2 regions of the Alkalibacillus silvisoli genome follow, and region 1 is predicted to be linked to the other one. Evidence: a T-box and tRNA genes for the amino acid it is inferred to sense, from the RefSeq annotation. Region 1 holds a T-box; the other holds one or more tRNA genes.
The links. The T-box of region 1 lies ahead of ABDZ63_RS04900 (valine--tRNA ligase). A T-box ahead of a tRNA ligase gene usually reads a tRNA of that ligase, here a tRNA-Val.

Region 1 (5,585 bases):
AAAATGGACATAGTTCTGTTCCTTTTGTAATACACATATAGTAAATAGTAATGGATAAAGTGACCATATGAGGGGGATTTATATTGAGTAACTACGAACAAGTGCCATATCAATTTGAAGTTCGGGAAATTATTAATTTCAAACGAGGGGAGGAAATTGATGACCTTTATAGCATCGCGATCGACCCTGATGTTAAGGTCATCCACGAAAGTAATTATGTTCAAGTACGTGGTGTTTTAGTTGTACGAGGTGATTATCAAACCACTCACTTAAATCAAGAGTCACAATACATTATGGATGAAGATGAGCAAAATACGGTTCAGCAAGTTCGTACACTAGACAATGGGTTTATGGAGTTTCAGTATCCTATTCCTATTGATATAACGATCCCACACAATCGAATTAGAACAGATGACCATATTCAAGTAGTTATTGATTATTTTGATTATGAGTTACCAGAATCAAAAACATTAAAAATCTATTCCAATGTTCGGTTAGACGGTACAGCTATTTTAGAAGCGGAAGAGCGATCAGATGACCCTGCCGTTCAGTCAGATTTTGAACTTAAAGAATTTCCAACCATTGAACAAGAGGAACCGTCTTACGATGATCAGGACTACGAGACAGATGAAGGTCATGAAGATCCTTATTATTATGATAGTACAGCAAATTATAATGAACAGGTGAACTATGAAGAAAGTGCTGAGAGTGACCCTGTAGAAAATGAAGGTGAAAAAGGCCGAGATTTTTGGAAGAAGAAAGAAGGTCAGTCATTACATGAATTTTTCCATAAAGGTAAAGTGGATGGAGATAGTAGTCAAGACACGTCTCAAAATGTAGAAGAGGTCACTGTAGCGGCGATGAATGAACCTTCTGATGAAGTTCATGATTATGGTGAAGAACATGAAACACATGATGCTGATGAAGACACAGATACAGACACAGACACATTTGCAGATGGGTCTGAAGGAGAGGAAGACGAGAAGAAAAAAGAATCAAAACCTAAAAAAGGTTTAGGTTATTTATCAAAGTTCTTCAGAGAAGATGAAGAATCAAGTCGTGTCAAAATGCGTATGCGCTTTGTCCAAGAGAATGATACGCTTGAGTCAATTGCTAATTATTATCAAGTTTCTGTAAGTAAATTAGAAAGGTTAAATGATTTAGAAGTAGGTGACTCTCTGAAAGCGGGAGATGTACTTTATGTTCCGGCTGAGGTTAGACAGTCTAGTGAGTAAAGTTAGATCCATTCTAAATAGAAAGCAATAAATATACCAACTAATGCTCCAGATAAAAAGACATCTAATGTAGAAGGAAACAGTAATGTACGAATCAATTGGAAGATCATGATTGGTAAAATACAACGTTCGATTGTGAAAATGCATTGTCTAGCCCAAGGTGGTAATCGGTATCGGTAATATTTACTCATCTAAATTTCCTCCTCTTTAGCTACAATATGTTGGTAAAGGGAAGTTGTGCTTTAAATTCATTGACTTTTTATGATGAATTTGTATACAATAATAGCAAACTTAATTTTACGCAAATGCTAGTAAGAGAGGAGTACAGGTTGGAACCTGAACAGAGAAAGAAGCCTTGGCTGAAAGCTTCTACTGGTGGAAAACTTGGAAAGTCGCTCTGAAAATAGCAATTCCTTTGAAACTTAAGTAGAAGGGATCGGGAAGACCGTTATCTTACTTGAGTGTGTGGGTTACAAGTGTAGCTCATGAACAAAGGTGGTACCGCGAAATATTCAATCAAAGCTTTTCGTCCTTTTTAGGATGAAAGGCTTTTTTTATTGAGTAACTACCTGTTTGTTATAACCATTTTTAATTGAAGCTTAGCTAAATAAACTAAGGAGGAATTTATTATGAGTGAACACAATGATACTTCGATGGCACCGAAGTACAATCCAAATGAAGTTGAACAAGGCCGTTATCAATTTTGGGTGGAGGGTAAATATTTTGAAGCAAAAAATGATGAATCTAAAGACCCTTTCACAGTTGTTATTCCACCACCAAATGTTACTGGTCGTCTACACTTAGGCCATGCTTGGGATACCACTTTGCAAGATATTATTACACGTTATAAGAGAATGCAAGGTTATGATGTATTGTGGTTACCTGGAATGGACCATGCTGGAATTGCGACACAAGCAAAAGTTGAAGGAAAGTTAAAAGAAGAAGGTCAAAGTCGTCATGATTTAGGGCGTGAGCAGTTCTTAGAAAAATCATGGGACTGGAAAGAAGAGTATGCCTCTTTTATACGTGCACAATGGGAAAAGCTTGGATTAGGTGTAGACTATTCTAGAGAACGATTTACTTTAAATGAAGGGTTATCAAATGCTGTTCTTGAAGTATTTGTTTCTTTATATGAACAAGGGCTTATTTATCGTGGCGAATACATCATTAACTGGGACCCAAGCACACAAACGGCTTTATCTGACATAGAAGTAATCTATAAGGAAGTACAAGGTGCTTTTTATCACATGAAGTATCCGCTTAAAGATGGTTCTAATCATATTGAAGTCGCAACAACCCGTCCTGAAACAATGCTAGGTGATACCGCGGTAGCCGTACATCCAGAAGATGAACGTTATAAAGACTTAATTGGAAAAACAGTCATTCTTCCAATTGTCGGGCGTGAAATTGAAATTGTTGCAGACGATTATGTTGATATGGAATTTGGTTCAGGTGCTGTAAAAATTACCCCAGCTCATGATCCAAATGACTTTGAAATTGGAAACCGTCATGATTTAGAACGTGTACTAGTCATGCATGAAGACGGTACGATGAATGAAAATGCTGGTAAATATGAAGGTATGGATCGCTTTGAATGTCGTAAACAAATTGTTAAAGACTTACAAGATGAAGGTGTTTTGTTTAACATTGAAGATCATACTCACCAAGTAGGCCATTCTGAGCGTAGTGATGCAGTTGTGGAGCCTTATCTTTCAACGCAATGGTTCGTTAAAATGGAACCATTAGCAGAAAAGGCGGTTGAACTACAGTCAACAGATGATCAAGTTAACTTTGTTCCCGATCGATTTGAGAAGACTTACTTACACTGGATGGAAAACATTCGTGATTGGTGTATCTCTCGTCAGTTATGGTGGGGGCATAGAATTCCAGCGTGGTATCATAAAGAAACAGGAGAAGTTTATGTTGGACGTGAAGCACCTGAAGACTTAGAAAACTGGGAGCAAGATGAAGACGTACTCGATACTTGGTTCTCATCAGCGTTATGGCCTTTTTCAACGATGGGATGGCCAGAGGAAGACAGCTACGACTTAAACCGTTATTTCCCAACAGATGTATTAGTAACAGGTTATGATATTATTTTCTTCTGGGTATCTCGTATGATCTTCCAAACGAAACATTTTATGAAGCGTCGTCCATTTAAAGATGTACTAATACACGGTTTAGTACGTGATGCAGAAGGCCGAAAGATGAGTAAGTCATTAGGTAATGGTGTTGACCCAATGGATGTCATTGATAAATATGGTGCAGACTCATTACGTTACTTCTTAGCAACTGGATCTTCACCTGGTCAAGATTTACGTTTCCACTGGGAGAAGGTTGAATCGACTTGGAACTTTAACAATAAAATTTGGAATGCTTCTCGTTTTGTTATAATGAACCTAGGTGATTTTAAATATGAGGATATTGATTTAACCGGTGAAAAGTCAGTTGCAGATGAGTGGATATTAACTCGATTAAATGAAACGATTGAAAATGTTACACGTAATATTGACCGCTATGATTTTGGTGAAGCGGGTAGGTATCTTTATAACTTTATATGGGATGAGTTCTGCGACTGGTACATTGAAATGGCTAAGTTACCACTTTACGGTGAGGATGAAGCGGCTAAAAAGACAACAAAGTCAGTGTTAGTGGTTACCTTAGATCACATTTTACGTATGTTACATCCATTTATGCCGTTTATTACCGAGGAAATTTGGCAACACATTCCACATGAAGGTGAATCAATTACGATTCAAGACTGGCCAAAAGTAGATGAAACATACAGTAATCACCAATCAAGTAAGGAGATGGAACGTCTAGTTTCTATTATTCGTTCTGTTCGTAATGTAAGAGCAGAGGTCGATACACCAATGTCAAAAGAAATTAAAATTATGATTAAAGCAAATGATGATTATGTTGTTTCTGAATTAAACAAAAATGAAACTTATTTAAATCGTTTTTGTAATCCTGAAGAATTAATAGTTGGTACAGACGTTGAAGCACCTGAACAATCAAAGAGTGCAGTCGTTACTGGTGCAGAAATTTTCTTCCCGCTTGAAGGATTAATTGACCTTGATGACGAAATTAACAGATTAAAAGAAGAGTTAAAGAAATGGAATAGCGAAGTAGAGCGCGTTCAAAAGAAATTAGCGAATGATAATTTTGTTAATAAGGCTAAAGAAGCAGTCGTGCAAGAGGAACGAGATAAAGAAAAAGATTACCTTGAAAAGCATAGGTTAGTTGAAAAACGTATTAATGATTTAGAAAATATAAGAAATTGATCATTAAAGTGAGTTGCTTCTTTGAATAGAGGAGCAACTCATGTTTTATCCGTATAGCAAGTTTAACTTTGTCAATGGATTAAAGTATGAGTTGTATAGGGCTGTTGTCATTTAAAAAAGGTAACAAACCGTGTAACTCTCCTCCAAATTTACCCGATTAGAGATAGGTGACTTTGATGAATGAACGAGAAGCAATAGATTGGCTCAACTCTCAATTAACACATGGAATTAAACCAGGCTTAAGCCGAGTTCAATATTTATTAGAACAATTAGGAAATCCACAAAATCAAATAAAAACCATCCATGTAGCAGGAACAAACGGTAAGGGGACAACAACATTGTTCTTAAACAACATGTTAGAGCAACATGGATATAAAGTTGGCTCTTTTACTTCACCTTATATAGAAACAATGAATGAGCGAATTAGCATTAACAAACAACCGGTAAACGGCTGTGAGCTAGCTGAACTAGTAACACAGATTCAACCTATTTGTGAAGAAGTAGCTAAGTCAGGTGAAGGTCCACCGACAGAATTTGAAATTATTACAGTGATGGCGTATGTATATTTTGCTAAGAAACAGGTTGACTACGCTATTATTGAAGTAGGATTAGGAGGTCGATTAGATTCTACTAATGTGATCCAACCTATTATTAGTATTATTACAACGATTGGTTATGATCACGTTAATGTATTAGGGAACTCACTAGGAGAAATTACACAAGAAAAAGCAGGTATTATTAAAGAGAATGTCCCAGTCATCACGGGTGTTAAACAAGAGGAAGCCCAAAAGGTAATCCAAGAAGTGTCAAGAAGATGTGAAGCACCTGTTAAATGGTTAAATCAAGATTTTCATATTAAAATAATTGAATCAACCCAAACAGGAGAAACATTTGACTTTACCCGTCAAGATTGTTCATTAGACCGTGTTCAGCTATCTATGTGTGGTCATCATCAAATCGAAAATGCTGCATTAGCAATTGAAAGCTTTTTAACAATAGCTGAATTAGAAGGTGGTGGCTGTCGTAGTGATGCGATCTATCAAGGTCTTAATCAAAGTTATTGGCC
Region 2 (5,585 bases), on a different contig from region 1:
GACTTCATGACCTTCTTCATAAGCCACCGAAGCCTCTTCTTGTGTATGTTCAGAAAATGGCATCACCGCAACCGTCAACGGAACTGGCAAATCAAGAATATCCTCTGTCCCGGCCATATCGTTTCCTAAATCATCAAATTATGATCGCGACTTTCTTAGGCTGAGTATCTTCTTCACCAGATACATCAAGCGCGAACATATAAATCATCATTAATACCACACATAAGACAACAACACGCTTCACCCTACCACGCCCTTCATTTCATTGTTGTCTTATTATTTCCATTAGAAAAAAGCTTATACCGCTCTGATTGTGACTCTATGTTTCATACAACAATATCATGAAAGCTCTTCCTCTACCATAAAATAATAATGAGATACACCAACACAAAAATGAAGATCGAAATATAATTAATCGTCCGTTGAAATTTAGGTCGCAAATAATAAGCCAAAAAACTTAATAAAACAAATACCAACTATGAAAATGAATAACATGACAATATCAAAGACCACCATACCCCACCTTTCAAATACAACCTGCTAACTAGCTAAATTCTCTTGAACCTTTGATATTAGTCAAACATGTATATTCTAAAAGTCAGAACAACGACTCACCTCAAGATCATCACAGTCCATTTCCCTTTACAAATATACTAAAGAGTAAATTAAATCGCCAACTAAATTTTTCACAAAGTACAAAATATTATCATTTTAGTGCACAGTTTTGTTAAAATAGATTTAATTTGTTGGATAAAGGTGGAAAAGGAATGATTATCGAACTAACACGCTTTCGGGTAAAAGAAGGAAAAGAACATCGCGCCAATGAATGGTTAGACTTTCTAAATGATCATATGGAAGATGTGTTACTCACATTAGAAGGTGAAAAAATGTATGTCGAAAATATATTTCGTGAAACGGTAGATGGTATCGACTATTTATACTGGTATTCTATTGAGGGTGAAGATGGTCAAGATGTAGAAGAGTCAGAGCATTGGGTTGATCAGAAGCATTTGAAGTACTGGAAGGAATGTATTGATGAATCCTATGAACCTGTAGATTTAGATTTAGAGGTGACAATGATTCCTAAGCACATTCGTGAGATCTTAGGGTAAGGAGTGTTAAAATGGATACAAAACAACTGGATACCTTATTCATCATCGCGATATCCATTAGCGTCCCACTGTGTATTATAATTCCAATACTAGATATCATCTTCACCCTACCGCCAGTCCTGTTATATACACTACTGCCATTCGGCATCATACTAGCCTTAATCGCCATTGTTTCATCTATTATGCGAATAAAATAATCAAATAAAAATAAAAACGTACCGAGAACAACTCGGGTACGTTTTAGTTATTGCTTCTTTAATTGTTTGGCAATCAATAACGCACGCTTTAAATAGATAAACGCAAGCGCGCCAATTCCAATTATAAAAAGGACTCCAAATACCATGAATAAGTAACTTAAATATTGAGGAACACTCAGCGCTACTGCCGCTACGATTAAAGCACCGATTAATAAGAACGTTAACATTCGTGGTAGCATAAAAATTGTACCTCCAACTTCTATGAAAAGTATTGACATCTTCATTATAAGCTATTATATTAATACTTGTCGATTATTTAATTATGACACTTTCATAACATGACTCCGTAGCTCAGCGGGAGAGCACTTGCTTGACAGGCAAGGGGTCGGTGGTTCAAGTCCACTCGGAGTCATAGCCAAGAACCCTAAATATTTTAGGGTTCTTTTTTTATCTCATGAGTCTATTACTATTAGCATCTCTATATACACTTAAAACATGCTGATCTCTTGGTTCGGATATTATGATATACTGGTCATACATCAATTTTGTAATGATTCAGACTGACTGTTGATAAATTCCACTTCAAATAAGCGGTTTATTTCATCGCCAATATCCCTAAAAAGTCCAAAAAATGTGAACTCGGATGAATGGGACTTAAGCGAAAGAAAGGAGAATTATAAGCTATGGAAATTGCGCGTATTTTACTACCTATTGTAGTAGTGGGTGGGGCTTCAGTATTTGTCGTTTTAAGGATGAAACATAAATATAACAAAGGCACCCTGGGTCAGAAAAAATCAAAAAGCGCTCAAAATTTATTGGATAGTTTAATACCACTTGGAATGGTGATTGGTTGTGCTATTGCTGTACTTCTTAGCACATTTCTCCCATTCTCCTTACAATCTTCATTTGGTTTTGGGGCTGGAATAGGTTTATTATTTGGATATTTTGCTTATGAGATTTATAGCAAAAGTGAAGAAAATCATCTTCCAGAATAGAATTCTGTTAAGTCAATGTTGTCAATTTATTTGTTATTTGATGTGTTGTTTGAATGTTATGTATTTTCCTCTTAACTAAACTAACCCCGTTAATAATCTACAAATGCGCCCCTCTCATTTCACATACATTACATACCCTTAAATTTCGTGCATATAGTTATAAGGTATCCCCACTCTCATTGAAGGTGAGTGAGATTTAGATTTTGGAGGGATTGTGTGAAACAAATTGACACTCACGTATACTTACAGCGCCTAGTTTCATGGGCACAAGACATTCAACAATACCACCAGTTTTATATAAGATCGCATCAATCAAGAGATCAAGATCAGTTATCTGCGCGATTAGATTTCCTTATTCAGGATATTAATGAAACTATAAATCGATCTTATTCGTTACAATCTAATGAGCTATTAAACTTCCAGCATCAAGCGAACGATATTTATCATGAGGTTCTTTGGAGATATCAAAGCTCAGAGATTAACACCTTTAATAAAGCAAATAAGGTTCAAAAGCATGATGATGAAAAACCCTTTCACCCTAGTATGATACCGCCTAATTGGGTTCCGTTTTACAATCATTCTCCCCAAACAATAGCTACCTTCAAGGCACTCGTTGATACTATGATTCCATCACCCTGGACTGATCAATTTAAAATGGATGAATACTTAATGATGATATTGGATCATTTCATTTCTACTCAAGAAGAATGGGTTCCAGAAACGCTCCATTTATCTACTCCAACAGCTGAAATACTTGATATAGCTGCTACAAAACTTACCTTCCTCAAGTCTACAAAAAATCCAACTTTTGATACTGTTTCTCAAGAAGGGGCATTTACAACCTTATCACATAACGATCGAATTAAAGCAGTCAGCTTATTAGAAAATCTTCAAATTGATTTGAATGCTCTTCCCTCTCCCTTTTTTAACAATGGAGAACTCAATCAGTTTGTCGTTACTTATGCTTTTCAAATGGTTAAGTTTGGTTTTTATTCAGAGTGGATTTCTTATGGATCAACTCGATTTGCTTCTCCGGAAGATCGTGTTAGAGAAACGATCCCCTACACCTGGGATTTAGTGGGCTATCCTGGAGTTTCATATGGCTACCGTGCACTTCGTGGATTTTTGATTGATGAGTTTGATGAAAAGGTGGAATAAATGATGAGTATAGATGCAGATGTTATCATCATTGGAGCTGGTGCTGGAGGCGCAGTTGCTGCTAAGGAGCTTGGAGAGTTAGGGCTCAAAGTTCTTGTCCTTGAAGCTGGCCCATGGTATGGCAATAAGAAATGGGAGGAGCCGAATAAGTGTCGTGGTCCTGTTAGTAGTTCGAGTCGAGATGACTTAGACGTTAACCTTTTAAGGAAACACTACACGAGAGAAGAACATACTATGAATGATATTGTTTCTGGACGTTTTCGCTGGGGACCTGCCGACCGTCGCCGGCCCGGATGGTACCGCAGCCTTCCTGAGAATGGATTAGTTTGGCAAAACGCTGGTGTAGGCGGAACCACACAGCATTACTGGGCAAATTCACCTCGCGCTTATATCTCAGCAGTTGAAGGAGTTTGGCCCATTTCCTATCGTGAATTAATTCCTTACTATGAAAAGGTAGAGGATACACTACCGGTTCGCCCTGCACCCACTACACCGAAAGAAGAATTATTTTACTTTGGAGCTGAAAAAGCTAGTTGGTCACTAATTGATACGGCAAATCCTATTTCACCTGGTTATCGTCCACAACCCAATGCGATTCTAAGACCAAATGAACAGTTAATGAATCCTAATTATTCTTTAGAAGAGCTAAGTCATATGGATGGATGTACACTAGCTGGTCACTGTATGAATGGTTGTACGTATGGCTCATCCACTGATCAAGTCGCTAAACGGTCAACTCATGTCAGTTACGTTCCTCTAGCACTCGAGACTGGAAATGTTGAAATCAGACCTAATACATATACCACTAAAATATTAACCGAAAATCATCCAAGAGACGGGGTAATTGCCTGTGGTGTCCAGTTCAAAGATACGTGGACAGGAGAAACAGGAGAATTGTTCGCAAAAGTCGTCGTCATGGCTGCAGGCTGTATCGAAACCCCAAGACTTTGGCTTAATTCAGACCTCCCTTTTAACGATTGGGTTGGACGCGGTTTAACGAATCATTATTGGGATTGGATAACAGGAGAATTTGATGAAAAGGATCTGATGAGGATATTAGGTCAAAATAACGTCAACCCATTCGTTGGTCCTACATCAGCTGCTCGTTTGGATTATCCAGGACTTGGTGTTATTCAACCATCTGGCATTAGCCCGGGTCTATTTTCCTCATTAACCTTTGGCTTCAGTCAAAGTGGAGAGTCATCACTTCTAAATCTACCTCCTGAAATTCCTTGGGAAACAGAAGGTAGAGTTTCAGGAAAAGAATTAGAAGCATGGATGGACAATTACCGTAATACGTTAAGTATATTAATTTTCGCTGATGATCAACCCCATAAAAGAAATGGTGTCACCATAGACCCTTCAATCACAGATGAGCACGGACCTGTTCCTGTCGTGCAATATACACCTAGTAAAAAAGACAGCCAAAAACGAGAACAATTAACGAAAATTTCAGCAGACATTTTACGCCGAGCAGGAGCGAAGAAGATTCATCGTACCAATTGGCCATCAAACCTTTTTGCACACATGGAATCGACCATGAGAATGGGGTTTGTAGTCGATACAAATTGTGAAGCCTACCAAGTAAAACGCCTTTTTATTGCGGATAATAGCGCACACTACAATGGAATTGGCGGCCCTAATCCTACTTTAACGACTCAAGCATTAACTACTCGTACGGCAGAAAAAATTGCTCTAAATTATTTTAGCTAAAATCAAGGGATCACCCGGGAATGTTCGCAGCCAATAAAATATGATCCTCAATCTATAATCATTTGGACTGAGGATATTTTTTATTCTTAATCCTAAACGTACATACTTACTTGTTTTTCTCATCCATTAATTGCGCCAGTTGATTGGAATTCACTTTCTCTTCTTCATAGAGATTTTTGATGATCGCCTCATAATCTTTCTCACTACGATTTTGACTTAATTTATAAGCAGCTTGAACTTCTTCTAATTTAATTTTAAAACCGACAATCCCTTTTATTTGCCTCTTAGTTTGTGAAGAAAAATTCTTCCATAAGACGGGATTCTGTCGATGGCTTTCATATTTATGTAATAACCGTATAAGATCTTCTTCTAATTCTTCTTCGTCCATCAAACTAACTGTTCCATAAACA

Region 2: it encodes a tRNA-Val, which carries the amino acid that the T-box ahead of ABDZ63_RS04900 (valine--tRNA ligase) is inferred to sense. The anticodon was not compared.

What each region holds. Positions count from the first base shown of each region.
Region 1 is NZ_BAAACZ010000009.1:148,343-153,927, forward strand. It holds gene ABDZ63_RS04890 (LysM peptidoglycan-binding domain-containing protein) at 84-1,235, shown strand; gene ABDZ63_RS04895 (hypothetical protein) at 1,238-1,426, opposite strand; T-box leader at 1,537-1,772, shown strand; gene ABDZ63_RS04900 (valine--tRNA ligase) at 1,865-4,519, shown strand; gene ABDZ63_RS04905 (bifunctional folylpolyglutamate synthase/dihydrofolate synthase) at 4,696-5,585, shown strand, end outside.
Region 2 is NZ_BAAACZ010000005.1:93,791-99,375, forward strand. It holds partial or broken gene ABDZ63_RS02680 (divergent polysaccharide deacetylase family protein) at 1-123, opposite strand, end outside; gene ABDZ63_RS02685 (DUF6176 family protein) at 768-1,112, shown strand; gene ABDZ63_RS02690 (hypothetical protein) at 1,357-1,548, opposite strand; tRNA gene ABDZ63_RS02695 (tRNA-Val) at 1,650-1,721, shown strand; gene ABDZ63_RS02700 (hypothetical protein) at 1,993-2,304, shown strand; gene ABDZ63_RS02705 (hypothetical protein) at 2,521-3,462, shown strand; gene ABDZ63_RS02710 (GMC family oxidoreductase N-terminal domain-containing protein) at 3,466-5,175, shown strand; gene ABDZ63_RS02715 (FMN-binding negative transcriptional regulator) at 5,282-5,585, opposite strand, start outside.